Regions from separate parts of the Fictibacillus sp. 26RED30 genome, predicted to be linked through region 2. Evidence: riboswitches for the same ligand, from Rfam matches in the RefSeq annotation. Region 2 holds a riboswitch; each other region holds the start of a gene.

Evidence for each region. A riboswitch is a leader RNA that binds a small molecule or an ion and turns the genes downstream of it on or off. The one in region 2 is predicted to bind cyclic di-AMP.
Region 1: linked by a shared signal. The riboswitch ahead of IHV11_RS16950 (potassium channel family protein) and the one ahead of IHV11_RS11795 (hypothetical protein) in region 2 are both predicted to bind cyclic di-AMP.
Region 3: linked by a shared signal. The riboswitch ahead of IHV11_RS02550 (dicarboxylate/amino acid:cation symporter) and the one ahead of IHV11_RS11795 (hypothetical protein) in region 2 are both predicted to bind cyclic di-AMP.

Annotation. Positions count from the first base shown of each region.
Region 1 is NZ_JACZDV010000003.1:204,081-214,349, reverse strand. It holds gene spoIIP (stage II sporulation protein P) at 1-253, shown strand, start outside; gene cls (cardiolipin synthase) at 802-2,304, shown strand; gene IHV11_RS16955 (undecaprenyl-diphosphate phosphatase) at 2,413-3,195, shown strand; cyclic di-AMP (ydaO/yuaA leader) riboswitch at 3,274-3,430, shown strand; gene IHV11_RS16950 (potassium channel family protein) at 3,570-4,226, shown strand; gene IHV11_RS16945 (TrkH family potassium uptake protein) at 4,230-5,582, shown strand; gene IHV11_RS16940 (GerAB/ArcD/ProY family transporter) at 5,723-6,835, shown strand; gene IHV11_RS16935 (hypothetical protein) at 6,928-7,386, opposite strand; gene hutP (hut operon transcriptional regulator HutP) at 7,568-8,002, shown strand; gene hutH (histidine ammonia-lyase) at 8,292-9,818, shown strand; gene hutU (urocanate hydratase) at 9,835-10,269, shown strand, end outside.
Region 2 is NZ_JACZDV010000001.1:2,293,207-2,303,475, forward strand. It holds gene kdpDN (KdpD-like non-kinase potassium sensor) at 1-401, opposite strand, end outside; gene kdpC (potassium-transporting ATPase subunit KdpC) at 489-1,040, opposite strand; gene kdpB (potassium-transporting ATPase subunit KdpB) at 1,132-3,144, opposite strand; gene kdpA (potassium-transporting ATPase subunit KdpA) at 3,271-4,935, opposite strand; gene IHV11_RS21500 (potassium-transporting ATPase subunit F) at 4,951-5,031, opposite strand; gene IHV11_RS11780 (hypothetical protein) at 5,028-5,135, opposite strand; gene IHV11_RS11785 (HPr family phosphocarrier protein) at 5,159-5,434, opposite strand; gene IHV11_RS11790 (hypothetical protein) at 5,512-5,649, opposite strand; gene IHV11_RS11795 (hypothetical protein) at 5,674-6,087, opposite strand; cyclic di-AMP (ydaO/yuaA leader) riboswitch at 6,318-6,468, opposite strand; cyclic di-AMP (ydaO/yuaA leader) riboswitch at 6,526-6,665, opposite strand; gene IHV11_RS11800 (hypothetical protein) at 6,946-7,194, opposite strand; gene IHV11_RS11805 (MFS transporter) at 7,246-8,529, opposite strand; gene IHV11_RS11810 (DHH family phosphoesterase) at 8,760-9,944, shown strand; gene IHV11_RS11815 (MarR family winged helix-turn-helix transcriptional regulator) at 10,131-10,269, opposite strand, start outside.
Region 3 is NZ_JACZDV010000001.1:511,402-521,670, forward strand. It holds gene IHV11_RS02500 (hypothetical protein) at 1-212, opposite strand, end outside; gene IHV11_RS02505 (3'-5' exonuclease) at 566-1,210, shown strand; gene IHV11_RS02510 (hypothetical protein) at 1,432-1,659, shown strand; gene IHV11_RS21445 (TrkA C-terminal domain-containing protein) at 1,774-2,475, opposite strand; gene IHV11_RS02520 (hypothetical protein) at 2,608-2,766, shown strand; gene IHV11_RS02525 (GDSL-type esterase/lipase family protein) at 2,855-3,595, shown strand; gene IHV11_RS02530 (Fe(3+) ABC transporter substrate-binding protein) at 3,945-5,012, shown strand; gene IHV11_RS02535 (ABC transporter permease) at 5,127-6,749, shown strand; gene IHV11_RS02540 (ABC transporter ATP-binding protein) at 6,749-7,462, shown strand; gene IHV11_RS02545 (hypothetical protein) at 7,683-7,877, opposite strand; cyclic di-AMP (ydaO/yuaA leader) riboswitch at 8,055-8,221, shown strand; gene IHV11_RS02550 (dicarboxylate/amino acid:cation symporter) at 8,390-9,625, shown strand; gene IHV11_RS02555 (hypothetical protein) at 9,782-10,269, shown strand, end outside.

The DNA.
Region 1 (10,269 bases), on a different contig from region 2:
GAAGAACCAAAAAGCAGCACAAGAGATCAACGCGATCTTAGATAAAAAATACCCTGGTTTAAGTCGTGGAGTTATTGGAAAAAACAAGACTCAGGGAAATGGTGTTTATAATCAAGACCTTTCTGACCATGCTTTGCTTATTGAATTTGGCGGAGTGGATAACAACATGGACGAGCTGTATAGAAGTGCAGAAGCGGTGGCAGATGCGGTGGCAGAGTACTACTGGAAAGAAAATGGAGCGAAAGCTGAATAAAGAATGTTGACTGGCTCTAGAGGTGGTGATAACCTCTGGAGCTTTTTTATGTGTTTCTATTTTTGAGGAAAATTAAAGTGGACAGTAAAAATAGCAGAGTGGACAGTAAACTTACAAAAGTGGACAGTAAATCATCAGAAGTGGACAGTATTTTCGTCAAAGTCGACAGTAAGTGCTATAGAGGAGTCTATGCATGGGCGCCGTTTTGTTAATGACGGTATTTTTTCAAATTGACTAGTGAATCCGTCCGATTTGAAGATTAATCTGTCGGATTGGTCACATAATCTGTCCGGTCCAGCCAATAATCTGTCCAATTCAAAATTCACCACCGATCGGCCACGCAAATTTCCGAAGCGTCTGTCTATCAACCCAATGTGTACACAAAAAAACCGTTTCGAATGATTGAAACAATACCTAATTTCATAACAGTCGTGATTTCTGCAAATCCTAAGAAAAAATGGTATAAAAAGAGAAGAGCCCTTTGTTTTAATTACATGGGGAAGGGAATAAAGAGAGAAAGAGAAGATTGGTAAAAAAGGAGCACGTGCATGAAACGAATATGGGAATTCTTCCTCACACTATTGTTACTTGTCTGTTTATACATCGTTTTCTTTGCAGAAGGATATGTGATAATCAAAACGGTATTTGGGCTCCTTTACATCGCAGTGATTCTGTATACGATTTATTCGTTAATGCTCGAGAACAGAACAGCTCAACATACGCTTCTTTGGATTTATGTATTAATTCTGTTTCCGTTTATCGGATATATGTTCTACCTGTATTCTGGACAGCTTTATTTAAAAGGCCATCTTTTTAAATCGAAACGAAAAAAAGACAGAGACGAGTGGATCAGAGTATCTAAACAAGAAGAAAAGCCGGACTTTAGTGATTTAAAAAGACATCAGCAGTGCTTTGCAACGCACGCTCATCACATCACACTTACGCGTTTGAACAGAAAAACGAGTTCAAAAATTTTAAAGAATGGTCAAGAGACGTTTCCTGAAATTTTTGCAAGGCTGGAAGAAGCCAAGGAGTATATACATATTCAGTATTATATCTTTCGTTCAGATCGCCTTGGTAAAGACATTATTGACCTTTTAATAAAAAAAGCGAATGAAGGCGTGAAAGTTAGATTTTTGTTTGATGGGATAGGAAGTTTGTCTCTTCAGCAATATGATATCGACAGAATGAAAAAAGCAGGAATTCTCGTTGAAGCCTTCTTACCTGTTCGATATGGCTTTTTCAATCAAAAGCTTAATTTCAGAAATCATCGTAAAATTATTATTATTGATGGGAAGGTTGGGTTTGTAGGAGGCTTGAATGTAGGCGTTGAGTATTTAGGAGAAGATCCGGAGATTGGTTTTTGGCGTGATACACATATGGTTATGGAAGGAGAAGCTGTTCAAGTTCTTCATGCCATATTTCTAATGGATTGGGAATATGTTTGTGGAGAAGATCTCTTAGAAGATAATCATCTTACAAGAGCATACCCCGCTGAAGGGGATGGTACTGTTCATGTGGTGGCAAGTGGTCCTGATACTCAGCTTGGAATCATGAGTGATCTATTCTATTCTTTGATCTCATGTGCAGAGAAATCAATCTGGATCGCAACACCATATTTTGTTCCTAATGAAGCGATTCGAACGGCTTTAAGAGTGGCAGCAAAAAAAGGTGTCCAGGTCCGTTTGTTGGTTCCTGAGATTAATGATGGATTCTTGACGCAATATGCAACGCGCTCTTATTTTCCAGAGCTTCTGCGTTCTGGAATAGAGATCTATTCCTACAAAAAAGGATTTCTGCATCAAAAAGTAATCATTATTGATGGCGATACTGCTTCGATCGGTACAGCTAATATGGATATGAGAAGTTTTCACCTTAACTTCGAAGTGAACGTATTCTTGCTAAATACATCATCTGTCTCAGATCTTGTAGAGCAATATGAAGAAGACATGGTGGAATCTATAAAAGTGAAACCCGTAGAGTTTTACAAAAGAGGTTTGTGGGAACGAACAAAGGAATCGTTTGCTCGTCTCTTCTCAGGTGTACTTTAATCACAAATGCTCGTTAAGTAACACTAAATTGTTATCAAAAAACTAGAATAGAAAATCCTCCTCAGGAATAGGTTGTACGAGACCATGAAAGTTGAGGGGGTTTTTTTTATGGATTGGCTCGAGGCCTTAATATTAGGCATTGTGCAAGGGATAACAGAATTTTTGCCTGTCAGTTCTACAGGACACCTCCTTCTAGGCAGGCAAGTGTTTCAGCTAGAAGAAGCCGGGTTGTTTCTTGATAGCATGCTTCATATAGGAACACTTATTGCTGTGATGACGGTTTATTGGAGAGAAATCTTAGAAGTTATAAAAAGACCACTCAGCAAAACGGGAGTTCTGCTTATGGCTGGAACGATTCCAACCGCTGTTATTGGACTAGCATTTAAAGATTTTTTTGAAGAGATCTCAAAAACCGGGATCACGGTTGGCTGGGAGTTCTTGATAACAGGTTTTTTACTTTGGTGGGCCGATTCTTATAAGCGAAATGGATACAAAGGAATTGAAGATATTTCTATACGTGATGCACTTATAATCGGTACGTTTCAAGGTGCGGCTATTCTTCCTGCTATTTCACGATCGGGACTAACGATTGCAGCAGCGCTCTTTTGCAAGATCGATAAAAAAGCAGCGGCCTATTTTTCTTTTTTATTATCCATACCATCTATTGCAGGAGGAGTAGTATTGCAGTCAAAAGATTTATTTACTGGTGGACATCCACCTATCTCTTATTCAGCCCTATTGGTCGGTACTTTAGCATCGGCTCTATTTGGATATGTGGCGGTAAAGTGGATGATCAAACTCCTTCAAACCGGTACGTTAAAAGGATTTGCTGTCTATGTTTGGTTGATTGGAATAGTAGTATTGATCCTTCAATTTTCAGGTAAAATGTAAAGTATTTGTTAACACTAAAAAAATGGATTGACTTTTAAAAGATAGAGGATTACAGTATATGTAATTCAAAATTTAGCAGGCTTTAGATCGCTGAATTTACAGTTATTTTTATGGTGAAAACTACTGTAAAACGGGGGAACCAATCTTTTGGGGTGAATTTTGCTCTATTTGCAAAAAGGGATACTCCAATCCCTAATCCGACAGCTAACCCCGTAAGCGTCATGTCACTGGAGAGGTCAATTTGGTGGAAAACCGGACCCGCTTCTTTGTGTGGTCTTTTTTTGCGTTTTTTTACTTAAATTTATATACCTCTTGACCAGCAAGGCTAGAGAACAACGAAGCAAAAACTTCATGGATTTTAAGGGGAGACCATAATGAAAAAACAGTTTGCAGTAATTGGTTTAGGACGTTTTGGAGGCAGCATCTGTCGAGAATTTGCGACGATGGGCTATGATGTTCTAGCTATAGATAAAGATATGGAAAGAGTAAATGAGTTTGCAACAATAGCTACTCAAGCTGTTCAAGCTAACTCTACGGATGAAAACGTAATGAAGTCTTTAGGAATCCGAAATTTTACACAGGTAATTGTTTCGATCGGTGAAGACATCCAAGCAAGTATCTTAACTACTTTACTTTTAAAAGAAGCAGGCGTTCAAAAAGTATGGGTAAAAGCACAGAATGACTATCATCATAAAGTGTTGGAAAAGCTAGGAGCAGACCGTATTATCCACCCAGAGCGTGATATGGCGCTTCGCGTTGCTCAACTCATATCTTCTGAAAAGATTATTGATTTTATTGAGCTATCGCATGAACACAGTATTGTTGAGATAGGTGTAACGGATAAGCTAGTGAATCGGACGCTAACAGATCTAGATGTTCGTGCACGCTATGGATGTAATATCGTCGCAATCAAACGCGGAGATGAGATACTCGTTTCACCGATTGCTGATGTATCTCTTCAATATGGGGATATACTTGTCGTGATCGGTCGTAACGAAGATCTAAATCGTTTTGAGGATGAGGAAGTGTAAGCATTGGCACTACATGTTAGAAAGCATAAACGTTTTTTGCACAACCCAATTAGATTGAACCCTCCTCAGTTTTTAGCGTTACTATTTTTATTTCTTATTTTCGTTGGGACGTGTTTGTTAAAGCTTCCTATTGCCCATGAAAAAACGTTATCGTGGGTTGATGCTTTTTTTATTGCAACTTCAGCAGCAACAGTAACAGGCTTAGCTACTGTTGATCCTGGCTCAACATTCACACTCTTTGGTGAGATCGTCATCTTGTTCTTAATCCAAGTCGGAGGACTCGGGGTCATGTCATTTGCTTCATTAGTCGTTATTATGATGGGGAGGAAAATATCCATCAAACAACGTGTTCTGATGCAAGAAGCACTCAACCAGCCTTCTATAGGCGGGGTAATCCGGTTAGTTCGAAATCTGTTTGTATTTTCAATCAGTATCCAGATTATCGCCATCTTTTTTCTATCACTAAGGCTTGTTCCAGACTTTGGTGTTAGTAAAGGAATTTACTATAGCATCTTTCATGTTATATCGGCATACAACAATGCAGGGTTCTCGTTGTGGTCTGACGGTCTAACGGGCTATGTAGGAGATCCGATGGTGAACATCGTCATATCGTTTCTGTTTATAACAGGGGGAATTGGGTTTACCGTATTGGTTGATATATGGGTGAGCCGAAGCTGGAAAAAACTTTCTCTTCATACAAGAGTGATGTTGTTGTCTACTTTGATTATTAACATTGTGGCAATCTTGTTCTTCTACTTATTTGAGTTTAATAATCCTAAGACCATTGGAATGCTTTCAGGTGCTGAGCAATTCTGGGCTTCTTATTTCCAAGGTGTAACACCGAGAACAGCAGGTTTTAACTCGATTGATATGACAGCCATAAATCCTGATACATCCTTGTTGATGATTCTTTTAATGTTTGTTGGGGCAGGAAGTACCTCTACTGGTGGAGGGATAAAGCTGACCACGTTTGTTGTTATTATTTTTACGGTTGCAGCTTTCTTAAAAGGGAAAGAAAGTACGGTTGTTATGAAGCGGACCATTCGAAATGCTGTTGTTTACAGAGCTCTTGCTATTACAACTATTTCTATTTTGTTTATCTTTGCCGCATTATTTATTATCACATATGTCCAGAAAGATGTATCATTCATGGTGATCGTGTTCGAAGTCGTTTCTGCATTTGGAACAGTTGGATTGAGTATGGGACTGACCCCAGATCTCACAGTCATCGGAAAAATTGTGATCTGTGTGGTAATGGTTTTCGGTAAATTAGGACCGCTAACACTGGCGTTCAGTCTTGCTAAACAAACAAAAGATAATATTAGGTATCCAGACGGTGAAGTGTTCACTGGATAAAGTAATGAAAGCTGATGCAAAAAGGGTGTATTCCCACATTTTGCGTCAGCTTTTTTGGTTATTTATGGGTTAATCTCTTTACTCTTGGGAATGCTAAAACGAGATTTCAATGCTGTTTCTAAGAGAGGAAGAGAATCGTCATGCAAAAAATTAAAGAAGCTTTTCTCGTTTCTCCCTTTCTTGTGTTTTTTCTTGTCCATTCTGAACAAGTAGGGGTAGGGGTGCTAGGCTATCAGCGTATCATCGCTAAATACGCTGGCTATGATTCCTGGATATCAGTCATCATAGCTGCCATTTTTGTACATGCTCTTATATGGATGATTTATTATGTGCTCGATAACGGCGATGGGGATATCGTATCAACTCATAAATCGTTGTTTGGTGGTTTGATTGGAAACTTATTTAATCTATTTTTACTTCTATATTTTCTGCTCTGGTCGATTACAGTTTTACGAACGTATATTGAAGTCATACAAGTATGGATGTTTCCCACTATAAGTACATGGAAGATCGCTGCTGTTTTCCTGATATTAACGTACTATGTGGTTTCGTCTGGTTTTCGAACGGTGGCGGGCATCTGTTTTTTAGGAGTTGTCATTCCATTAGGTTTGATCGTGTTACTCGTATACCCATTGGAATTTACTCATTTTTCTAATCTCCTGCCGGTCTTTGATGAGAATGTAAAAGACTATTTATCTGCAACGAAAAATATGATGCTGAGTTATCTTGGTTTTGAAACACTTCTTGTTTTTTATCCGTTTATTAAAAATGCAAAGCGGTCTCAAAAATTTGCGCATCATGCTAATCTTTTTACATTTATGATGTATTTGCTAGTCACTTTGTTTTCATTTGCGTTCTTTAGCGAAGAACAGTTGTCTAGAAATATATGGGCAACCCTTTCTATGGTGAAAATCGTTCAAGTTTCATTCGTGGAACGATTTGATTTTGTTTTCGTTTCGATGTGGTGTTTAGTGATTTTGCCAAATATTGCACTTGCTATCTGGTGTTCGAGCCGTGTGGCCAAGCTGATGTTGAACATCCGCCAGCATATCACACTGATCATTTTATTAGCGATCACGTTGGCTGCTTGTTATTACTTAGACACTCGTTTGAAGATCAACATGCTAAATAACTATACGAACAAGATCGGTTTTTATTTAGCCATCAGTTATATTCCACTTTTATTTATCATGACTTTTATTAAAAAACATATTAAGAAAAATAATAGAGAACAGACATCATCTACTACATGATGCACCACAATTTAAAAAACTGACTGTTAGGCTTCCTCAATCTGTTGCTCATAGGAAAGAGGGAAGTTAGCAGTCAGTTTTATTATTTTTACCTAGGCTTGAAGAAGCATAGTTAATCGAGTCTTGTGTTTTTCGCGCTGTGAATCATCTGATGTATTATGCCAATTTTGAAGAGTTTCGTTGATCAATTGCGTGACCATATGCTTTGTCCAGACTACATATGCGCCATACGTATCACCTTTAAAAAAGGAAGAAAGCATATTATTATCAGGACCGAAGAAGAAACCGAGCTGATCATGAATGAGCGTTGCCTCATTCATCGAAAAAGGCATAATTTTATCTGAAAGAGTAAATTGATATGAATTATTTTCTTTTTTAATAAATGCGATCGCGTACACCTGTCCTTCAGGGAGAAAACCTTTTGTAGTAGGCAAGAGCAGTAACGGGTTATGTCCTTTGTCATAAGCGATAAAAAAGTCATTCACATCTTCCTCGAACTGTGGAGTGCGTGACATTGAAGCAAGTGCAATTTCTTTTTGTACGTTTAACATGTAACAACCCTCATTCCGTTATATTTCTTACTATCATTCTTACCGCTAGTTTGATAGATTATACGTGTCATTTTCTTTACTATACTGCTGTGATAAGTTGTTGAAAGGGAATTGACGGACAAATTGTAAACGCATACACTAGAAGTAGTTATTAGCCGTTAGAGAAAGAGTGATTCATGCAATGGCATTATCAAATGAACGTTTGATCGGAAAGATGGCCATGTTAGGGGTATTAGATGAAAGTTATCTGCCTGAGATCGAGAAATTGGGCTGGAAGTATTGCGTAGGCAAAGCCGGTTCAATGGATTCACAAAAGGTAGTAGCTGCCATTGAAACAGCGGCCAAAAGTGAAAATATCATTCAAACTGGGATTTATCGTGAAACACATTCTTTATATCATGCCATCATGGAAGCTTTTCATGGGGTGACAAGAGGACAGGTTCAGCTTGGAACCGTTCTTAGAACTGTAGGTTTGCGTTTCATCGTTGTTCGCGGTAATCCATATGAGAAAAAAGAAGAAGGTGACTGGATAGCAGTCGCTCTCTACGGAACGATCGGAGCTCCTGTAAAAGGATTAGAGCATGAAGCGATCGGTCTAGGAATCAATCATATTTAAATAGTGCCCATAGTAACTAGTGATGAGGGGGCGTATTCGAAAGAGTTTTCTTTCGGGTGCGCTCTTTTTGTTTTTTATCTATACATTTTGAGGTTTCTTTTAATAGCTTCTTTGGAAAGTTGATTGGAGTGAAAGGTGCGAGACTCCTGCGGGATGAGTGGGACAGGTGAGACTCTTAACAGCGCAGAGCGCTAAGAGGCTCACCGCACACCCCGCGGAAAGCGAGTTCCTGTAACGGAAATCAACCACTTCGAAGAAAGAACAGAACCTTAGTAAAAGAGGGATGAAGATGATTACATTAACAGGTAATACGCTTTCGATGGAAGAGATCAAGCGGATTCTGCATGAGAATGAACCCATTGAAGCTTGCCCGGTCAGTATGAAGAAAGTGGCTGACAGCCGGAAAGCGGTTGAAGCGATTGTGGCTGAAGGTAAAGTGGTGTACGGAATCACGACTGGCTTCGGAAAGTTTAGCGATGTTTTTATTTCTAGAGATGATGTGGAGACATTGCAGATCAATCTGATCCGCAGCCATGCGTGTGGAATCGGAGAACCGTTTCCTGAGACGATCAGTCGTCTTATGCTTATTTTAAGAGCAAATGCTCTTCTAAAAGGCTTTTCGGGTATCAGGCCAATCGTAATCGAAAGGTTACTAGAATTAGTCGAGAAGAATGTTCATCCTGTTGTTCCGCAACAAGGATCGCTTGGAGCGAGTGGAGATCTTGCACCGCTTTCTCACTTAGCCCTTGTGTTAGTAGGTGAGGGAGAAGCGTACTACAAGGGAGAACGTATTTCTGGTCAGGATGCTTTAAAGAGAGCGGGAATTGAACCTGTCGTCTTAACAGCGAAAGAAGGGCTTGCCTTGATCAATGGAACGCAAGCCATGACAGCACAAGGTATTGCTGCCTATATAGAAGCGGAACGCATCGGACTCATGGCAGATGCGATTGCTGCGCTTACCACAGAAAGTTTACGAGGCATAACAGATGCGTTTGATGAAGATGTTCATCTTGCTCGAGGTTATCAAGAGCAGGTAGATGTTGCAAAGCGTTTAAGAGAATATTTAGAAGGCAGTCAGCTGACAACGAAACAAGGTGAGATCAGGGTGCAAGATGCATATTCGTTAAGATGCATCCCTCAAGTACATGGGGCCTCGTGGCAGGTTCTTGGTTATGTAAAAGAAAAGCTTGAAATCGAGATGAATGCTGCAACGGATAACCCACTGATCTTTGATGACGGAAACAAAATCATATCAGGTGGGAATTTTCATGGTCAGCCTATCGCTTTTGCAATGGACTTTCTGAAGCTCGCCGCAGCAGAATGGGCGAACATTTCAGAGCGACGGATCGAACGGATGGTCAATCCTCAGTTGAGTGACTTACCTGGTTTCTTAAGTCCGAATCCAGGGCTTGAGTCAGGTGCGATGATCATGCAATATGCTGCTGCATCGCTCGTTTCAGAAAATAAAACATTGGCGCACCCTGCAAGTGTCGATTCGATTCCTTCATCAGCTAATCAAGAAGATCATGTGAGTATGGGTACGATTGCCTCTAGACATGCGGCTCAGATCATTGCAAATGCAAGACGAGTGCTGGCCGTTGAATTAATCTGTGCGATGCAGGCTGCAGATTTCCGAGGACCTGAAAAGCTCGCACCTAAAACAAAGAAAGTATATGAACAAGGAAGAATCGTTTGTCCGACGATACAGTGTGACCGTATGTTCCACAAGGATATGGAAGCTGTTGCTTCATGGATCCTTGATACATCGTGGAATGACATCTTAATCGGATCTAAAATTCAAAAGCTAGCACATTAAAAGGAGGTATTTTGACATGTCAAACGTAAAACATTCTATATCAGCTGCAAGAGGTACGAAACTATCTGCAAAAGGATGGGTGCAAGAAGCGGCAATTCGAATGCTTATGAACAATTTAGATGGTGAAGTAGCGGAAAATCCTGATGAGCTTGTCGTTTATGGAGGAATTGGTAAAGCTGCTCGAAACTGGGACTCTTATCATAAGATCATAGAAACATTAGAACGTTTAGAGAATGACGAAACCCTTCTCGTACAATCTGGAAAGCCGGTCGCCGTATTTAAATCGCATACTGATGCTCCGCGTGTTTTACTCGCGAACTCCAACCTTGTTCCTGCATGGGCAAATTGGGAGACATTCCGTGATCTTGAAAAAAGAGGTCTGATGATGTACGGCCAAATGACTGCAGGAAGCTGGATCTATATTGGCACACAAGGCATCCTGCAAGGGACG
Region 2 (10,269 bases):
ATTTCTTCCACATCCATGTATCGCTTTTTGTTTTTAGAACCTGGAACATTGGTATGGGCCAATTCATCAATTATGACCACATCTGGTCGGCGTTCAATGATCTTTTCTATATTTAACTCTTCTAGTTTTTTATCTTTGTATTCAATGATTTTTTTAGGTATGATTTCAAGATCTTTAATTCTTTCTGCTGTTTCTTTTCTACCATGGGTTTCAATTAAGCCGATTACGATATCGACTCCTTGTTTTTTTAAATCATGAGCTTCTAAAAGGATTCTATACGATTTACCTACACCTGGTGCTGCTCCAACGAATAGCTTTAACTTTCCCTTTTCATCTTGATAGATTTCCTGCAGAAATTCTTCAGGCGTTTTCCTTTTAAGTTGAGGGTATTTGTCATACATTTACGCACCTCGTTATCATCATCATCGACTACAAACCAATAAGCAAGAGCCTTTACCCTAAGTTTAGAGTAAAGGCTTTGTCTTCTACTATTGTAACAATTTCTCTAAAGCAATATTAAGTGTCAGTACATTCACGCGAGTTTCACCAAACAGACCAAGCTCTCTTCCTTGAGTATTTTCTTTAATCAATTTTTTAAGTTTTTCTTTATTTATTCCTGTTGCTTCTGCAATTCTTGGAACCTGTACAGCTGCAGCCTCAGGAGTAATATGCGGATCAAGTCCGGATCCGGAGTTTGTGATTAAATCAACCGGAAGCTCGTTAACAGGTACAGCTGGGTTAGCCTTTTCCCATGCAGCTATGCTTTCTTTCATTCGTTTCATCATATCTTCATTTGAAGGTGCATAGTTTGGACTTCCAGAACCAGCCGCGTCGTACTCGATACTGGAAACACGCCCGCTGAAGTATTCGGGTTTCGTAAACGTTTGACCAATAAGTTCAGAACCTATTACTTCTTTATCTTCATTATAGATTAGGCTTCCATCCGCTTGCTTCGGCATAACGACTTGTGCAATTCCTGTGACAACAACAGGATATACAAGACCGCATATCACCATTAAAGCAAGGGAAAGGCGAAGCATCTTAACGATATTGTTAAAGATAAATACTTTTTCATTATGTTGATTTAATGAATGTGATTGCATATCAATCAATTCCTTTCTTTTCTAACGGTTACACGAACAAGTGAACAATCAGATCAATCAATTTTATTCCGATAAAAGGTACGATTACACCACCGAAACCATAGATTAAGAGGTTACGTTTCAATAATGCATTTGAACTCATCGGTTTGTAAGCTACTCCTCTCATAGCCAGAGGAATGAGCAATGGAATAATAATCGCATTAAAGATTAACGCAGACAGTATGGCCGACATCGGTGAGCCAAGCTTCATGACATTGAGTACTTCCATCTCAGGAATCGCCAGCATGAACATCGCTGGGATGATGGCAAAATACTTCGCAATATCATTCGCGATACTGAATGTTGTTAACGCACCACGAGTCATTAGCAATTGTTTCCCAATGGAAACCACTTCAATAATTTTCGTCGGATCGGAATCCAAGTCTACCATGTTGGCAGCTTCTTTCGCTGCAGTCGTTCCACTGTTCATGGCAAGCCCTACATCCGCTTGTGCAAGTGCTGGTGCATCATTCGTTCCATCACCAGTCATCGCAACCAATTTCCCTTCTGCTTGTTCACGCTTAATTACAGCGATTTTATCTTCCGGTTTACTTTCAGCAATAAAGTCATCCACGCCGGCTTCTCTTGCTATTGTTTTAGCCGTTAACGGGTTATCACCTGTACACATGATCGTTTTGATTCCCATTTTTCGTAACTGTTCAAAACGTTCTTTCATTCCAGGCTTTACGGTATCTTTTAAATAAATCAGTCCGTATATATGCTGATCCACAGCTACTGCCAGCGGCGTTCCACCTTCAGATGCAATTCGGTTTCCTTTTTCTTCAAGGTCATGTGGCACTTCTCCACCAGTTGCAAGTACCCAGTTTTTAATTGCGTCTACCGCTCCTTTTCGTACTTTTTTTCCATCTTTTAAGTCGATTCCGCTCATTCGCGTTTCGGCTTTAAACTCAATAAATTCTCCATCTTCACCAAGAGATTGATCAAACGATAAGTGTTCTTTTTTCATGAGTTCCAAAACGGATTTACCTTCTGGTGTATCGTCTTTTAATGAACTGATGGCAGCCCATTCCCCAACTGATTTTTTCGTATCGAATCCTACTGGTACAAATTCGCTTGCCATACGGTTACCGAATGTAATCGTCCCCGTTTTATCTAGGATGATCGTATTGATGTCACCTGCAGCTTCAACCGCTTTACCAGACATAGCGATTACATTAAATCTCGTAACACGGTCCATTCCAGCAATACCGATCGCGGATAAAAGTCCACCGATTGTTGTCGGAATCAAACAAACGAGTAATGCGATTAAGACCGGTACTGGTATGTCAAAACCTAGATACTTTGTAAAGAATGGAAGTGTTACAACTACAATCATAAAAACAAGTGTCAAACTCGTTAAAACAGTACTTAACGCAATTTCATTCGGTGTTTTTTGACGCTTCGCTCCTTCTACGAGGGAGATCATGCGATCAAGGAATGATTCTCCTGGATCTGCTGTAATTCGTACTTTAATTTCATCACTTACTACACGTGTTCCTCCTGTTACGGAGTTAAAGTCACCGCCAGCTTCTTTAATTACAGGAGCTGATTCTCCTGTAATCGCCGACTCATCAACAGAGGCAAGACCAGATATGACTTCACCGTCTCCTGGAATCATTTCACCTTGTTTTACAATAACGATGTTTCCTTTACGAAGATCAGCTGATGAAACTGTTTTGTGTTTACCGTTTTCCAGCACAAGGTTTGCATAAACTTCTTTTTTCGTTTTCTTTAATGAATCAGCCTGAGCTTTCCCTCTTCCTTCAGCTATTGCTTCAGCGAAATTTGCAAACAGGAGGGTTACAAACAGAATGAAGGTTACAGCAATATTGAAACCAACTTGAGTTTGATCTCCAAAAAAGGTTAATAATAATGTAATTACAAAACCAATTTCAACAACAAACATGATCGGATTTTTAATCATTACCCTTGAATCTAGTTTAATAAAAGATTCCTTTATCGCCTGATTCACGATTTCTTTATTCATCATTGTTTTATTCATTTGTACTTCCTCACGATTCTTTTTCATAGGTCCGTTCCCACCTTTTTGGGGAGGAACGTACTGAGATAATTCTTTTTTGGTCCTTAAGCCTTGAGCACCCATTATTTTTTCACCTCTCTACAGCATCTATAATGTTAAATATTCGGCAATCGGGCCTAATACCAATACTGGGAAGAATGTTAAAGCCCCAACAATAAATACAGCCCCAATAAACACACCTGCAAATAGCCCGTTATCTGTTCTGAACGTTCCGATCGTTTCTGGAACGGTTCGTTTTACAGCCAATGATCCTGCAACCGCAAGCATCGTTACAATGGAAAAGAATCTTCCAAGATACATAACGATTCCGGTAGAAATATTCCAGAAGTTTGTCGCATCTCCTAATCCTTCAAAACCAGAGCCGTTATTTGCTGCTGAAGAGGTATATTCATAGATTACTTGTGAAATACCATGAAAACCTGAGTTCGAAATGGCCTCATGTCCGAGTGGTGTAAAGAAAGCTACAGCAGATGCTCCTAAAATAAGGAACGGGTGGATTAACAACGTCGCTGCAATCAGCTTCATTTCTTTCCCTTCAATCTTTTTACCTAGAAATTCCGGGGTACGCCCCACCATTAATCCAGATAAGAAAACACCAATAATCGCATACATTAAGACGTTGACAAAGCCTGCCCCTACACCGCCATAAACGGTATTTAACATCATATTGGATAATGTAACTAATCCGCCAAGCGGAGTCAGTGTATCGTGCATCGTATTAACAGCCCCCGTTTCTGAAGCCGTTGTAACAACCGAGTAAAGTGAAGACTGAGCGACACCAAATCGTACTTCCTTTCCTTCCATGCTTCCTTGATCATGTTGCACACCTAGAGCATTGATTGCTTGGTTTCCCTGATATTCCGCACTCAGGGAGATGCCAAGGAACATAATAAACATCATCGTCATGGAAACGAAAAGAATACGTCCCTGCTTTGGATTTCCAACCATCTTTCCGTACGTAAACGGTAATGCCATCGGTAATAGTAGCATCAATAAGATTTGAATAAAGTTGCTCGGTCCGTTCGGATTTTCAAACGGATGCGCTGAGTTAACTCCGAAAAACCCACCGCCGTTATTTCCTAATTCTTTTATGGATAGGAACGAACCAACTGGTCCAACTGCTATGTTTTGTTTTCCACCTTCAACTGTAGTGACTGTAACCGTTGGATCTAATGTCTGCGGTACTCCAAGTGCAACGAAAATGAGTCCTGTTACAAAAGCGATCGGTAGTAACACACGAATGATACCCCTAACCATATCCACAAAAAAGTTTCCTAAAGACTTGCCAGATAGCCCACGAATGAATGCGATTGCTACTGCTAATGCTGTAGCTGGTGCAACAAACATCATGAAAAGAATGCCAATCATTTGTGAAAGATAGGATAAACCACTTTCACCACTGTAATGCTGCAGATTCGTATTCGTCATAAAACTTACTGCTGTGTTAAACGCAAGACTTGGATCCATGTTTGCTATCTTACTCGGATTCAGAGGCAAACTGCCTTGAAAACGGAAGATTAAGTAAACTAATAGAATCATAATCGCATTGATCACGATTACTGATGAAGCATAAACTTTCCAAGATTGATTTTTATTTTTCATTCCACTAATGGAATAAATCAGATTTTCGAAAGGATAAAAGAGTTTGTTCTTATTCGAATAATTGAACGAGTTCGCTAAATAAATTCCTACTGGTTTTGCAAGTAAAAGAGCTATAAGTAGAGTTATAGCTATAGAGAGTAAACTGACTATCAACGGAAAAACCTCCTAAAATTTCTCTGGATTCAATAATACGTAAAGAAGATACACCGTTGTTAAAACGGCTACTCCAAACATGACAGTCATCATTTATTTACACTTCCTTCATCAACAACACTTGATGACCATTTTGCTAGACCCATCATTAAGACTGGCATTCCTACCATCAATAAAACCATCATCACATCTAACATTTTTACACCTTCTTTTTATTAGTTCATTGTTCTAAGTAACCATTCAGCATTAGAGATAAATTTTTGATAGCCTCTTGAGCATCACAACCTTCTATTCTAAGTGTGATCGGTTCGTTTTGATTTCTTGAATAGTGTGACAAAAAGAATAGATTAACGGATAGTAAGCCTTTCGCATTAATCTGTATGCCTTGATAAAAGAATAGAATCTCACTTTCGAAAGAACCAGCAGCATTGACAAATTCATTGATCTGTCCGATCGACAACCTTTTTGGCAATAAAACAACTGACTCTGTCCCCATGTTTTCACCCTGCCTATCACTGGTATGGATTTACAGAGGGAACATCTTATCTTTGATGGGTTCCCTCCTGTAATGGTTTAACCTTTACTTCTAAGCGTGTCTTGTATGATCCATTTTGAGAGACTATGTTGAATCACACTTGCATAATAAGCATTCAATTGATCTCTTTTTGCTTTTAACAAAATCTGTTCAATTTCGTTTGGACTTAATCTCATAAATGAATTCCTCCGCTCTTTTTTTTATGAAGAAAGTAAGAATTGAATATTTCCGGTTTTGTTATAGATTACGTAATCGGCACCTAACTCCTTATAAACTCTGGAAATATACCGTGTGTCTGATTTGATAACATAAACAGGTATGTTATAAATGCTGCGAATGAGTTCAATCGTTTGGCAGCATTCTAAAAATCCAGATTCAACAACAATGATTTTTTGAACAAAAGGACCTACCATCTCGATAACTTTACGCTTGTCACCATAATTCATAACATATACATGTTGAAACCCAACTTGTGAGAGTCTATCTGCTTCTTCTCGGTTAGGAACACAGAGAACAAGAGATTGATAGTCTTCACACAATCTTAGTTTTGAAATAAATACATCTGAAACTAGATCAGGAAACATAATGAGCACGTTCCCAGATGATTTCTCCATCGTTCCACCCTCCATCTCGTAAAGAAATAGGCTGAATTCTAGCCTCTCATGTCAGCCTTAATTGCGCTTATACTATCGTCTTAAACTTGTTGCTACGTCGAAAACCATCGTGCCGACAAGTTATACTTTTAGATAGTGAAAAAAAGGCAACAAAAAAGAAGCCTGCGGAAGAGGAACTCTTCTCGCGGCTTCTACGCATACTTGAATAAGCGTGTGAATACACGAAATTTGTTGCCTCTCTCTGTACGCTTACGGAGTTAGCTGACGGATTCGGGCTTGAGAGTAGCCCTACTCGATCTCTCGAGATTCACCCCATGCAGACGCAATGGCCTGCGATTGGTTCCCCCGCTCCCTAAATTAGGAATTAAGCGATAAAGACGCATGATATAATAATCATAATTTGTAAAATTGTTATTATTACTCTTTTTTAATGTTCACCTTCCCTCTCCTACCACGCTTACGAAGTTAGCTGACGGGTTCGGACGGCAGAAGTCGCCCGACTTTATAAGTTTCACCCCAGGCAATGGAAACTGCCGATGGTTCCTCCGTTCCAAATTTGGATTCAGCGGTCATGGAAAAAATTTAAAGTTTTACGATAAGCAATATATTACTCCTGGTTTCAGCCGTTGTAAATCCATTAAAAACTCTGAAATATTCATATTTCGTATAAAAACGAATTAAATAAACTTATTTAAGAAACAAAAAACAAACAAATCATCTTTTTTCTTTTACTTTCTCAATTTTTCGATACATTTCAAACAAAATAATAGTTGTAATATTCTAAAAAAACCAAGTACTGAACTTAAATTTTTTTTTAAAAATAAAAAAGCTAAGCAAATTTTACTTTGCTTAGCTTGGTTAAAACGATCTAAAATCCAATCTCTGTCTTTTAGTCCAGAGCCATACGCCTGTGAACAGATGAATCGCAAACACTACAAAGACAGCTCCATAACTTTCTGTAATCCAGCTCACAAACCAAATGATCGGTAGAGCTAAAAAAAAGTTAACAAGCAACAACACCCATGAAGTTCTCGCTATAGCTACAAAGAATAAAATAATTGGTAAGATTAAAAAAATCCAGAATAGTACGTTTTGAAAAGTTGCCATGACTTCCCCTCCGCTTTTCATTATAAAAGGGCTTCGCCATAATCTCCAGCTTTAAACTGGTACTTTTTCTAATTCCAAATCATTTTTGTTATCATTTTCTTCAATATCATACCTGGGTAGAGTGAACATGTAGAATAGTCCAACAAGAATCAGACATCCTCCCACAACCCAGAACAGCATTTCTACGGTTAGAATTTTCGGGAAAAACACAGCGATTAAACCGAGTGTCATGGTGTGAGATAGCATGTTGATCGGTGTAATCCATCCTTGAACACGTCCCATCATTTTAGGATCTACGATCTTAGGTAACCAGCCACCGATTCCAATATTGATTAATGGAATGCTAAACCCAGCCAATCCTGTAAAAATAAAGAATGTCAACACATTTGGCGCGATGGCGCATAAACCAAGTGACAATCCACTTACGAATAGTCCAAGAACAATCGCATACGAGAGTCTGATCTTTTTAGCGAGCATCGAACAAATAACACTCCCTGTAAGGATAGATACACCAAACACCACACCCATCCACATCATCATTTGTTCGTAATTATCTGGAGCGAGTTTATATTTCATGATAAAAGCCGGCATAACTGACAATCCACCATTTACTATACCAAACAAGAAAAAACCAAAGATTAATGAAAGTAGAAGCTTAGATTGTTTAATGTAATTGAACCCCGCAACAAAATCCTTCCATACCATCTTTACACGAATATCTTTGAACCTGTGTTGTCCGTTCGGCAGACGAACATCTTCATCAACTCTCATACTCATAATTAATAATGCTGATATAACATATGTAATAAGGTCAAATGCAATTGCTCCTTGTATTCCTATACTCCAATAAATAAAAATGGCGATCATGTTCCCAAAAAGCATAAATAAACTACCTACCATTTGATTCAATCCAGCTGCAATTGCATACTCCTCTTTCGAGAGTACACCTTGTACCATCGCTTGATCAGCAGGAAAAAAGAATTTACCTACTGCACTTCTTAAGAATAAGATAGCAAAAATCAAAGGCATCCAGTCTAGCCATATAGCACCCATTAATAAGAGGCACAGCCCTGCACAAATCCAATCACAATAAAGCGCGATTTTTTGACGATCCATTCGATCGGCTAATACCCCTACGATAAAGAAAACAGCTAGTGTTGGCAGAGAATACATCAATTCTGCAAGTGTGGCATAAAACGGCTGTTCACCGAACTTATCCAACAAATAAAACATAAAAGCTGTAACGCCGATAATACTTCCCATCATTGAAGTAAAACCAGCAAAAAACAGCTTGCTGAAGTTTTTATTCTGAAACACTTTCAGAAACTCCTTCACATCATAACCCCCAACTTTAAATAATTTTCATCATTACCATTTTCTACCTAATGAAATCAATTGTAAATAAATTCTTGTGAAATTTCACAAGAATTATTTAGCATATTCATCCGGTTTCGGTGTTAAAATCAGCTGAATTTGTAAATGAAAAGAATACTACGATATAAAGGTTGAACTTTATGCTTTATGACGATACTCTAGACAGAGAGCATAATAGAGAGGATACTAACATGATTCATTTATTTTCACACAACGATTTAGACGGAAAATCGTGCGGTTATTTAGCACAACTAGCATTTGGAGACAACTGTAAAATATCGTATTGTTCACATGGAACGATTAATGACCGTGTAGAGATGCTGCTTGATAATCCGAGAGAAAGAAAAACAGAAATTATCATTACAGATATTGCGGTTAACGAAGAATTAATGATGCGACTTGATGAACGATCTAATGCAGGTGGAAAAGTAAAGCTGATCGACCACCATGCAACAGCGCTTCATTTCAATGGGTTTGATTGGGGGCATGTTCAAGTTCGTTATGATGATGAACGTTTAACATGTGCTACTTCCCTTTTCTATGAATATTTGATCGAGAACGGTAAGCTTAAACCAACAGGTGCGCTCGATGAATATGTAGAACTTGTGCGTTTATATGATACGTGGGAATGGTTTGACCAAAAAGTTGAAGCTAAGCGTCTTAACGACTTATTCTTTATCCTTCCTCCTGATAAATTTGAGGATCAGATCATGGATCGTTTAAAAGGTGATTCTTTTCAGTTTTCAGAAACAGAAACAACGATTCTGGATCTTGAAGAAGAAAATATTGCAGATTATATTAAAAAGAAACAACGTCAGATGGTCGAAATCTGGGATACTTGGTCTTTAGGCGAAGGATTTGAAGAGAAAACGTATAAGGTTGGTATTCTTCATGCCGAACGTTATCACTCTGAGCTTGGGAACGAGATCAATCGTGAGAATCCTCACTTAGACTTGATTGTAATTCTAAATATCGCTAACAAACGGATCGGTCTTCGTACCATTCATGAAGAGGTGGATTGTTCGATCTACGCCAAACAATATGGCGGCGGCGGGCATCCAAAAGCTTCTGGCGGAAACATGACTTCTGAAGCATTTGAAAAGTTTGTTGTTGCTGCATTCCATGAACAACCTAGACGAATCGATGCACCGAAAAACGAGCACAACGTGAAGGAAAATCCTGATGGCAGCTTATATGTGAACAATCATCGTGAAGTATCTAAGATCTATTCAGAAGATAATCAAACATGGCTGATCACACATAAGACACATCCGGTCGATGAAATTTTCGATACGTATCAAGCAGCGGAAAATTACGTGAAGCGCCATTTTGAGGGCTGGTTAATGCGAGATGATGAAGCGAATAACAATAACTAATTTATAGTAAATACCTTGGCTACAATTGCCAAGGTATTTTTAATTTTGTAGATCACTTGTCATCATTTTCAATGACTCTGAATATCGAATATCTATGTTACATCACTCATGTGAATAGAATTGTGTTTTAGTTAGGATAAAAATTGTAAAGACGCTTAGAACCAATGCTAAGCGTCTTTTCGTTTATTATTTTGAATGATCTTGCAACTGTTCTAACATACTCGTCAATGTTTTATTCAATATTGTGAGTTCATCTTTTCCCATCGGAATATTATCAACAAGCTGATCCGGTATACACTCCGCTTTTTCTTTTAGTGCTTCTCCT
Region 3 (10,269 bases), 1.8 Mb from region 2:
TCACCTTCGGCATTGCTGTTGTCATCTTCTTTAGTAGTTGTCTCAGTTGCTTCTGAATCTTCTTTTACTGGTTCAGATGTGGAATTATCAGTAGATTCTTCCTTCTCTGCTTTTGTTTCAGAAGTTCCTTGTTCATTTTGTTTCGTATCCTTTGAACAAGCTGTTACAGTTAGTAACCCAATTATAAGCAATAGCGTAATAAGTTTTTTCATGATACTCCCTCATTATGTAATTCATATTGTTTAACAGACACTTCCAATGTTAACAAAAGAGTATAAAAATTGAAAATGAAAACTTTGGCAAATGAAGAAACTTATATCCTTTTGAGAATAGAATGACATTTAAATACCTCATTTTCATAAAATAAGGATATAGCTGTTATCGCTTTTTTGTTGTTTCCAAAGTAGTTGATTACATCTCGTGGGGGCATTTTGCAATGCTTTTATTAAAGAACTCATTATCAGTCGAATGCATGGAGGATTATTTCATTTTGTTAACAAATCAACTACAATATATGGTAGACATCCATTTAAAGGCATGAATGCGGAAGGGCAGGTGGAATGGGATGCAGTATATTGTGTATGATTTAGAAATGACAAACCGGCTCTCAGAGATTATTGAGATAGGTGCCATTCGAATGATCGAAGTTGATGGTGAGCTTAAAATTTTGGATACGTTTCAATCATTCGTTCAACCAAAAATGGATAAGTTGAATACACGAATTACGAATCTGACTGGTATCACAAAAAAAGATTTGATTTCTGCTCCTGTTTATACAGAGGCAATTGAAAATTTTAGATCCTGGATTGGCGTAGAAGAATATTATCTTTGTTCTTGGGGACCAGAAGATAAGTGGGCACTCATTACTGATTCAACTTTTCATAAAGCAGATACGGATTGGATCATCAACCATAACGATCTGCAATTTCATTTCAGTATGCTCCACGATAGTGAAAAGGGATTCCGTTATGGGTTGTCGCGTGCACTCCAGGCAATGGAACTTGTTTATGAAGGATCTAAACACAGAGCACTAGACGATGCCATGAATACAGCTAGAATTCTCACTAAGATATATAGAAAGATCAAATTTGTAAAAAACCCGACTTCTTTTTTAGAATCAAAGCTTTTTGAGCCTGAAAAATTAGTTTATAAAACAAAGTCTGAAGTGAATGAGTCTCCCTTTGCTTCCTTATCAAAGTTATTTAACTAAAGTAATTTTAGTTTTAAATGTAAACTTTTCAATGCAAACAGTTAACCATTAAGACGAGGATAGGACTTATTCCCTGTTTATTCGACTTCCTTCGACATAAATGTATAGGTATTATAGGGTAAAATCCATAAAAAGTAAGATATGTCGTCATTTGACGAATTGTTTTTGTAGGAAAATGACCTTAGTTTCGATAATAATAGTAAGCGTAGGGGGTGTTGTTGGTGGATACTACATATTACATAACCAATAAAAACAATCAGTTGTTGGAACTTTTGAACACGATAGACCATTGCTTGACAGGTGCAAGACTTGAGGAAGTGGATTCAATAATCAAATTAAAAGAAGAATTGTTAGCAAATGATGGTATACATATAACTCCAGAGCAAATTAATAATATTATTTCCTTACTGTTATCATTTGTCCCTAATACAGTCAGAGAAGTTGGTTAATTGAGAATCTCTTCATAAAGAGGTTCTTTTTTACTACCTAGAGTTTTATTCGCTCATATATTTTGCTTTCAGGGGGTAAAGTCGAAAAAAATAAGAAATGAAAAAGATCACTTCTTATTTAGATTCCTCTACTTCTTTTTTTGATTTCAATTCATCCATTTCATTTTTAAATCTTTCTTGTAGACAACTTTTGTGACCATATAGGACCAACATGTCTCCTTCTTGTATTTTTGTCGTATAACTATCCTTTCGTACTGTTACATCTCCTCGTTTTATAAATAAGACAATTAGATCATCTTCTGTTTGAATGACGTCTCTTAATTGTTTCCCCATTATCTTTGAATCTTTATGTATAGGAATTTCTACTACAACATCATCCTCTTCAAAATACATAACATCTCTTAAAGGAAGATCTGCTAAGTTATAGCTTTTTTCCATGTGACTCTCAAAAGAACGTTTCATGTATTTTTTTAGTTTAGGTACGCTTAAGATTAAATATAAACTGATGAGTACTAAAATAATGATTCCAAGTTCGATCGAACGAAATTCATCTGATAAGATGCTGCTTATCGATGAAATGATAACCGCTAATGAAAAAACTCCGAACAAAATGAGAAACGTACTTAAACGTCTGCGTACCGGATGCTCCAGAATCAACTCTGATTCTCCTGTCGTAAATCCAGTGGCTGTAAACATTGAGATGACCTGGAAGCGAGCGATTTCTTTTTTAAGACCAGTTAGCGTGAATAACAGAACGTTAATTTCAATCACAATTCCTATGATGGCAAAATAAAGTAAAGTGAATAAAAAACCCACAAAGGCACCTCCGTTAAAATTCTTCTTTACCTGTATACCCTTATTTTCTATTTATATAGAGGAAATAAAATATTTTATTCGTTTCATAAACATATATAGCCCCTCATATAGTTTGGTACAGGAGGGATGTAGATGATAGGTTTTCTTATTACCTTAGTGCCCGCAAGTCTATTGTGTGGAGGAGTTGCTATGTTGATTCATACATTCGTGAAAAAAGATTCATATCAATACGATCAAGAAAATCTTTGGGAGGATACATCACTTACATCTGAAGATTATCGTTTGAAATAACAAATTAACACATTCATTACTTGATATTTTCCCTCGTTATGGTAAAAAGTAATATAACAATAACTTGTAACAGAATCGAGGATTTGATGTGCGGAAAGTATCAAAAAGATGGTTAATTGGTGGTACAGGACTAGCCCTCATACTATTCCTTATCTTTCAATTTTATGGAGAAACAGAAGGGGCGAGCGATACACAAACTCTGAAGGTCGTTGCCCTTGGAGACTCATTAACGTATGGAGTTGGTGACCCATCCAAAACAGGCTATATCGGGATCGTTAAACGAAATATTCAGCAGCAAACAGGCAGAAATGTAATCATTAATAATTTTGGGATCAGTGGACAGCGTTCCGACCAATTGTTAAGACAATTGGATAATGGAGTCGTGATCAAGTCATTAAGACAAGCAGATCATATCTTTGTTTTTATAGGCACAAATGACTTTCGTCACGCTGCCGGTTGGAACTTTCGCCAGTTGCCTCAGCAGAAATTAATGCTAGGAAAAGAAAAGCTAAGAAACAATTTAACTAAAACACTGACAGTGGTGAGGGAAAACAATTCGTTTGCACCGGTTTACGTATTAGGTCTTTATAATCCTTATTTTGGGAAAGAATACGATCCCACAGCTGCAGAGAGTATTAAGACATGGAATGAAGCAATCGTTGAGGCGAGCAAAGAAAGCACGCTTACAAAGTATATCTCTACTTTTGAACTCTATGAAAACGTTGAGAAAGAACTGTATTTTTCTGATTCTATACACCCTAATAGAAGGGGATATAACAGATTAGGAAATTGGGTTTATAACCAGTGGAAACCTTTAAATCAGGAATGATCTCTTAGAAGTAGATACTTCTAAGAGATTTTTTTGATTTCTTTTTTAATTTCTTCTTTTGGATAGAACCATCCTTTGTGAAAGTAGTTGTTTTCAGGCTTCAGGGCGAACGGTGAGCGTCGTTTGTAAGTTTCATTTTTTATAAGTATTACCTCCGTGCTTGTCCGAACCTGATACTTGGCATCTTTCACTCCAATCAGCTCTTAAAGGAGAATAGGATTTGAGAACAACAATCCACCAGAGAAAAACATTAAAAAAAACGGTTGACTTGAGAATGATTATCATTATAATTAAAAGTGAAGTTGATAATCGTTTTCAATTACTTATACATAAAAGGAGTAACTGACATATGTTTAAAAAGAATCTTTTTACGGTTGTTACAATGGTCCTACTAGCTGCTTTAGTCTTAGCAGGCTGTGGTAAATCAAACGAGGGTGCGAGTTCGAATAATAATGAGACAAAAAAAGAAGAAGTAAACCTATATACAAGTCGTCACTATGAAGTTGATGATAAAATCTTTGCTGATTTTACAAAAGAGACAGGAATTAAAGTCAACCTTATTAAGGGTAAAGAAGATGAGTTGATCGAGCGTCTTACAAGAGAAGGGAAAGCAACAAAAGGAGACCTTTTCTTCACATCTGATGCTGGACGTTTACACTGGGCAAAAGATAAAGACCTCTTACAAAGTGTAGAAAGCGAAACTTTGAATAAGAATATTCCTGATAATTTAAGAGATAAAGACAATCAATGGTTCGGTCTAACAAAACGTGCACGTGTTATCGTATATGATCAGAAAAAAGTAGACAAATCAGAACTATCTACTTATGAAGCGTTAACTGAAGACAAATGGAAAGGTAAAGTACTGATCCGTTCATCAGAAAATATTTACAATCAATCATTAGTATCATCCTTTATTTCATTAAACGGAAAAGATGAAGCGAAGAAGTGGGCAGAAGGGATCGTTAACAACATGGCTCGTGATCCACAAGGTGGTGACAAAGACCAAGCGAAAGGTATCGCTGCTGGTGAAGGTGATGTTGCCATCATGAACTCATACTATTTTGGTCAGATGTTGAACTCAGAAGATCCTGAAGAAGTGAAAGTTGCTAAACAGCTAAGTGTGTTCTTCCCTAACCAAGAAACAACAGGAACGCACATCAATATTAGTGGTATAGGTGTTACGAAACACGCTAAGAACAAAGAGAATGCTATAGAATTAATGGAATATCTGTCTAGTCCAAAAGTTCAAGAAGTATTTGCTGAAGCCAACTACGAGTATCCGGTTAATAAAGAAGTAGAGCCTTCAGAGCTTTTAAAGTCTTGGGGTCCGTTTAAAGAACAAGATCTTAACCTTTCTGAGTTAGGTGAAAACAATGCAGATGCTGTTAAGATTATGAATGAAGTCAGCTGGAAATAAACGTTAATATTTTGCCGTATCACGATTTGTGATACGGCTAATTCCATGTAAAACAAACAACAAGAACAATGCTGATGAGTAAAGAAGGTGAAAATATTGTATTTCATTCGAAAAATGAGATCACAGTTTAATAGTTGGGCTTTGCTTAGTGTGATTTTTTCTACTTTAATCCTTTTACCGGCTTTGCTCATCATGGTTCAGTTATTCGCTGAGAGTAATGAGAATTGGGAACACATTAAAGAATTCATGTTGAAAAATTATATCGTAAATTCCGTGACACTCGTTGGTTTTACTGGTCTTTTCACAGTGCTGATCGGTGTAAGTGCGGCATGGCTAGTTTCCGCCTATAAAGTTCCTATGCGTCGGTTCTTTAAGTGGGGTCTTATCCTCCCACTTGCGATTCCACCATACATTGGGGCCTATACGTACCATGGTATTTTAAATTATACAGGCGTCATTCAGACGTCACTAAGGAACCAGTTTGGTATAAAAGTGGACCAAAAGTTCTTTGACATCATGAACATACCCGGTGCTGTTTTTATCTTTACGATGTTCCTATATCCATATGTATATATCATCACAAAAAGTTTCTTAGAAAATCAGTCATCATCACTGATTGAGAATGCACGGTTGCTAGGAAAAGGATCGTTCATGACATTTATACAAGTCGTCCTTCCTGTGTCACGTGCAGCGATCGTTGGTGGAGTTAGTTTGGTCATTCTTGAAGTCTTCAATGATTACGGGGTAGTAAAGTATTTTGGTATTCAAACCTTTAGTACAGCAATATTTCAAGCGTGGTTTGGGATGGGAGATATCTATTCGGCTATCAAGTTAGCGGGTACTTTGATGTTTATCGTAGTTTTGATCTTGATATTAGAAAGAGTAATAAGGGGCAGGAAACAGTATAGCTATTCCACTTCAAAAGTCCGCCCGTTACAACCTAAAGAACTTAAAGGTTGGAAAAAGTTCGCTGTGCTTAGTTTTTTCATTTCTTTATTTGCTCTAGCTTTCGGAATTCCTTTCATTCAGCTTATACATTGGGTGTATATGACTTATGACGTTATTTTAAATACTGCTTTTGTTGACTTGATTTGGAACTCGGTCTTTGTTGCTTCTATAGGTTCAGTTCTTATCATTATCGTCGCTCTAATTATCGCCAACTTTAGTCGTCTATCAAAAGGATGGATGGGGAAGCTTTTTTCAAAAATAACGGTTTTAGGGTATTCGATTCCTGGAGCTGTAATTGCAATAGGTGTATTGACCTTATTTCTCTCACTAGACGAGAAGGTATTCACGTTATATGAATGGTTAGGGTTAGAGCCAACTCTTGTGCTGAGCTTAAGTATTAGTATGCTGATCTTTGCCTATGTGGTCCGTTTTCTAGCAGTTGGTTTTAACTCCATCGAATCAGGCTTTGATAAGGTAGGAACGGTTTTCACAGAAGCTTCGAGGACATTAGGTATGTCGGTAACGAAGACGTTTTTTAAAGTGGATATTAAGATGATTAAAGGTGCTATTGCTGGTGGTTTTATCCTTGTTTTTGTAGATATATTAAAAGAGCTGCCTCTTACTCTTATCCTTCAGCCTTTTAATTTTTATACGCTAGCTACCAAAACATTTCAATACGCAAGTGACGAACGTATTCACGAAGCCTCTGTTTCATCAATGGTGATTATTTGTATAAGTGCACTTTCCATCTTCTTTTTACACAGAGTTTTAGAAAAGGAGCCAAAATAATGTTTGTTCAAATCAAAGACTTAGCGTTTCATTATAAAAATTCGCGTAACCCTTTGTTCGAAAATCTTTCTTTAAACTTTAATCAAGGAGAAGTTTCGGTGATCTTAGGAGAAAGCGGAAGCGGGAAAAGTACGTTACTTCGTCTTATAGCAGGACTAGAGGTGCCTTCAAGAGGATCGATCCTCATAGATCAGGCTGTCATGAATGATACATTTCGTTTTGTTCAGCCGGAAAATCGTGGTGTAGGTTTGGTTTTTCAAGATTATGCTTTGTTCCCTCATATGACGGTTGAAAAGAACATAAAATTTGGCTTAACGAAAATGAATCGTAAGCAGAAGCAAGCACGCATGGAAGAATTATTGGCTATTGTGGGAATGGAGGACTATGCTTCTCGTTATCCTTATGAATTGAGCGGTGGACAGCAGCAGCGTGTTGCACTAGCTAGGGCTATGGCTCCAAATCCATCTTTGATCATGTTTGATGAACCATTTAGCAATCTCGATTCTAAGCTTCAACTACAGATTCGGGATGAGTTACAGGAAATTTTAAAACGTACGGGGATCACTTCTATTTTTGTAACTCACGACGAAGAGGATGCTCGTGCCATAGGGGACAGGATCATACTGATGAACAATGGAAAGATACAGGATGAAGGGCGTCCAGAAATGGTATTGAAGAGGAATAAAGAACAATTATCACTCGCATACGTATAAAAACAAAAAACCGGGATATCCCGGTTTTTATTTTTGGCTGTTTTCTAAAGAATTGTTGCTTTTAGATCTTTTTGAATTTACCTCTATAACTGTTGATTGGAGTGGAAGGTGAGACACTTTAAAGTGACACGTACGAATGTGGTTCACACCTGCCCCATGGAAAGCGAGCAGCCTGGAACGGAAATCCATACTTCCAAAAGAAATTATGTTTTAAACAGCCTTATTTTTTAAATTGAGTATCTAATTTACCGTTCATATCGATTAAAAATCCGATTTCTCTTCCTAATAATTCACCTAATTCTTTTGCTTTCTTTTCGCTTTCGTTCTTTATTTGTTCAATCGTAAGTTCACCTTTTAATTTGGATGCTCCAACGATTATACTTAATTCACCTTTTTCATAAAATACGATTTTCATTTACAATACCTCCCTGAAAAATAGAACCTTATATATAATTCGTTTTTTTCTATATGCTTATGGGGTAGAAGTGAGAATATGGAAAAACATTCATCATGAAACAATTAATTGGAATAAATAAGCATAGTGAGTATTCTTGACAAAAATTTATGTATGTTGATAAAATTAGAGCATATTATATATGATTCGCTGAATTCGGACGTTCTATTCCATAGAATATCTTGAAGCGGGGGAACCACGATATGGCTTATAAAGCCTAGGGATGAATTTGTGCATACACAAAAGGGACAACTCTCAATTTCCTAATCCGACAGCTAACCTCGTAAGCGTTTTTGGAGAGAGAACTCTATACATGGGCTCAGTCTATGTGTTGCGGTGTATTCCCACGGAAAATCCTCTCTATTTTCGGTGGGTTTTTATATGCAACAAATAGGGCATGTATTAGTATAAAATTTCTTCAACGTACTGCACACTAAATAGTGAGAAGATTTTAACAAAGGGGGTACTTTATTATGAAATTATCTACAAAAATTTTAATTGCACTTGCACTTGGGGTTGTCGCGGGATTAATTCTTAATCTAGCTGTACCAGATGCTTTTTCAACACTGGATAAATACGTTTTAAAGCCAGTCGGGACATTATTCTTAAACCTTATTAAAATGTTAGTTGTTCCAATTGTTTTTTTCTCAATCGTACTTGGAACTGCGGGGTTAGGTGATCCGAAGAAACTTGGAAGAGTGGGTGCTAAAACGGTGGGGTTCTTCTTAGGAACTACAACAATTGCGATTACGATCGCGATGGCTTTAGCGCTTATCTTTCAACCAGGTGTAGGGGACTTTAAAACAGAAGGTGCTAAGTTCGAGCAACAAGAAGCGCCAGCAGTTACGGACACGTTGCTGAACATTATTCCTACTAATCCAATTCAATCGATGGCTGAAGGAAACATGCTTCAAATTATCGCGTTTTCCGTATTTGTAGGATTTGCTTTAACGATGTTGGGAAGCAAAACAAAAGGTATAATGGATTTAATTGAACAAGGTAACGACATTATGATGTATCTTGTAAACTTGATTATGAAATTTGCTCCATATGGTGCTTTTGCATTGATTGCTTCAGCGGTAGGAAGTCAAGGAATGGATGCCATCAAAGCGATGGGCTTATACATGAGCGTAGTTATTTTAGCTTTATTCATCCACTCTGTTGTCGCGTATGGTGGTTCAATTGCTCTATTTGCAAAGAAGAGCCCGCTCTGGTTCTTTAAAGGCTTTGCACCTGCGATGTCAGTTGGATTTAGTACGTCTAGTTCAAATGCAACACTTCCAATCTCAATGAAAACAGCTCAAGAAAATTTAGGTGTTCGAAAATCGATAAGTGGTTTTGTGCAGCCGCTTGGTGCAACGATTAACATGGATGGAACAGCTATCATGCAAGGTGTTGCGACGATTTTTATCGCTCAAGTATACGATGTTAACTTAGGTTTAACACAGATGCTTACTGTTATTTTAACGGCAGTGCTTGCTAGTATCGGTACAGCTGGTGTTCCTGGAGTTGGATTGATCATGTTAGCGATGGTATTGAACTCTGTAGGATTACCTGTCGAGGGTATTGCCTTAATCCTAGGTGTTGATAGACTTCTTGATATGCTTAGAACAGCTGTTAACATCACTGGTGATGCTGCTTGTGCTGTAATCGTTGATAAAGGCGAAGACAAACATCTTGGGACTCGTGAACAAGAAGTTAGTGCATAAATAATCACTTCAAAAGGTCGCGGTGTATACATATACCTGCGGCCTTTTTGTATGCCGATTTCCCTAGTTTACAAATGTTGAGTAAATAAATGTAAGCACTAATGAAAAATCATGGTAAAATAAGAAGATACTTAATGAGATTTCGGAGTGATCTTCTTGGAAAAATGGCTAGAGATACTAACGCTTGCAGCAAAGATCATATGGGTACAGATTCAAACCGCTATAAATCCTATCATCGAGTTAACAGAGAGCGCAATGAACTCTTTTTGGTTTGTCTTTTCACTCACGATCATCACAGGCTACGTATTACTAAGGCTTGTACAGAATGCAATTACTTATTATCAAGCTCATAATTTTATTCACAGAAAAATGAATAACGAACCCGCTAGTGATATAGAATTCACCCTATTTATGAAATCCCTTTGGAAGAAAGATCGATCTAAAGGTTTAGTGGCCAATGCCAAATCAGCTAAAAGCAGATACCTCCAGTTCAATGCTCAAGAACGTTTATCCATCCAGAACTACTTGCAGCATCGATTGAAATTTTTACGTACGAACCAGCCATTGTTCATCTTGGGAGCTGTTGTGATTGGATTGCTTTCAAGTATAACAGTGAATGTTCTACCGATCGAGGCGGCTGCCCT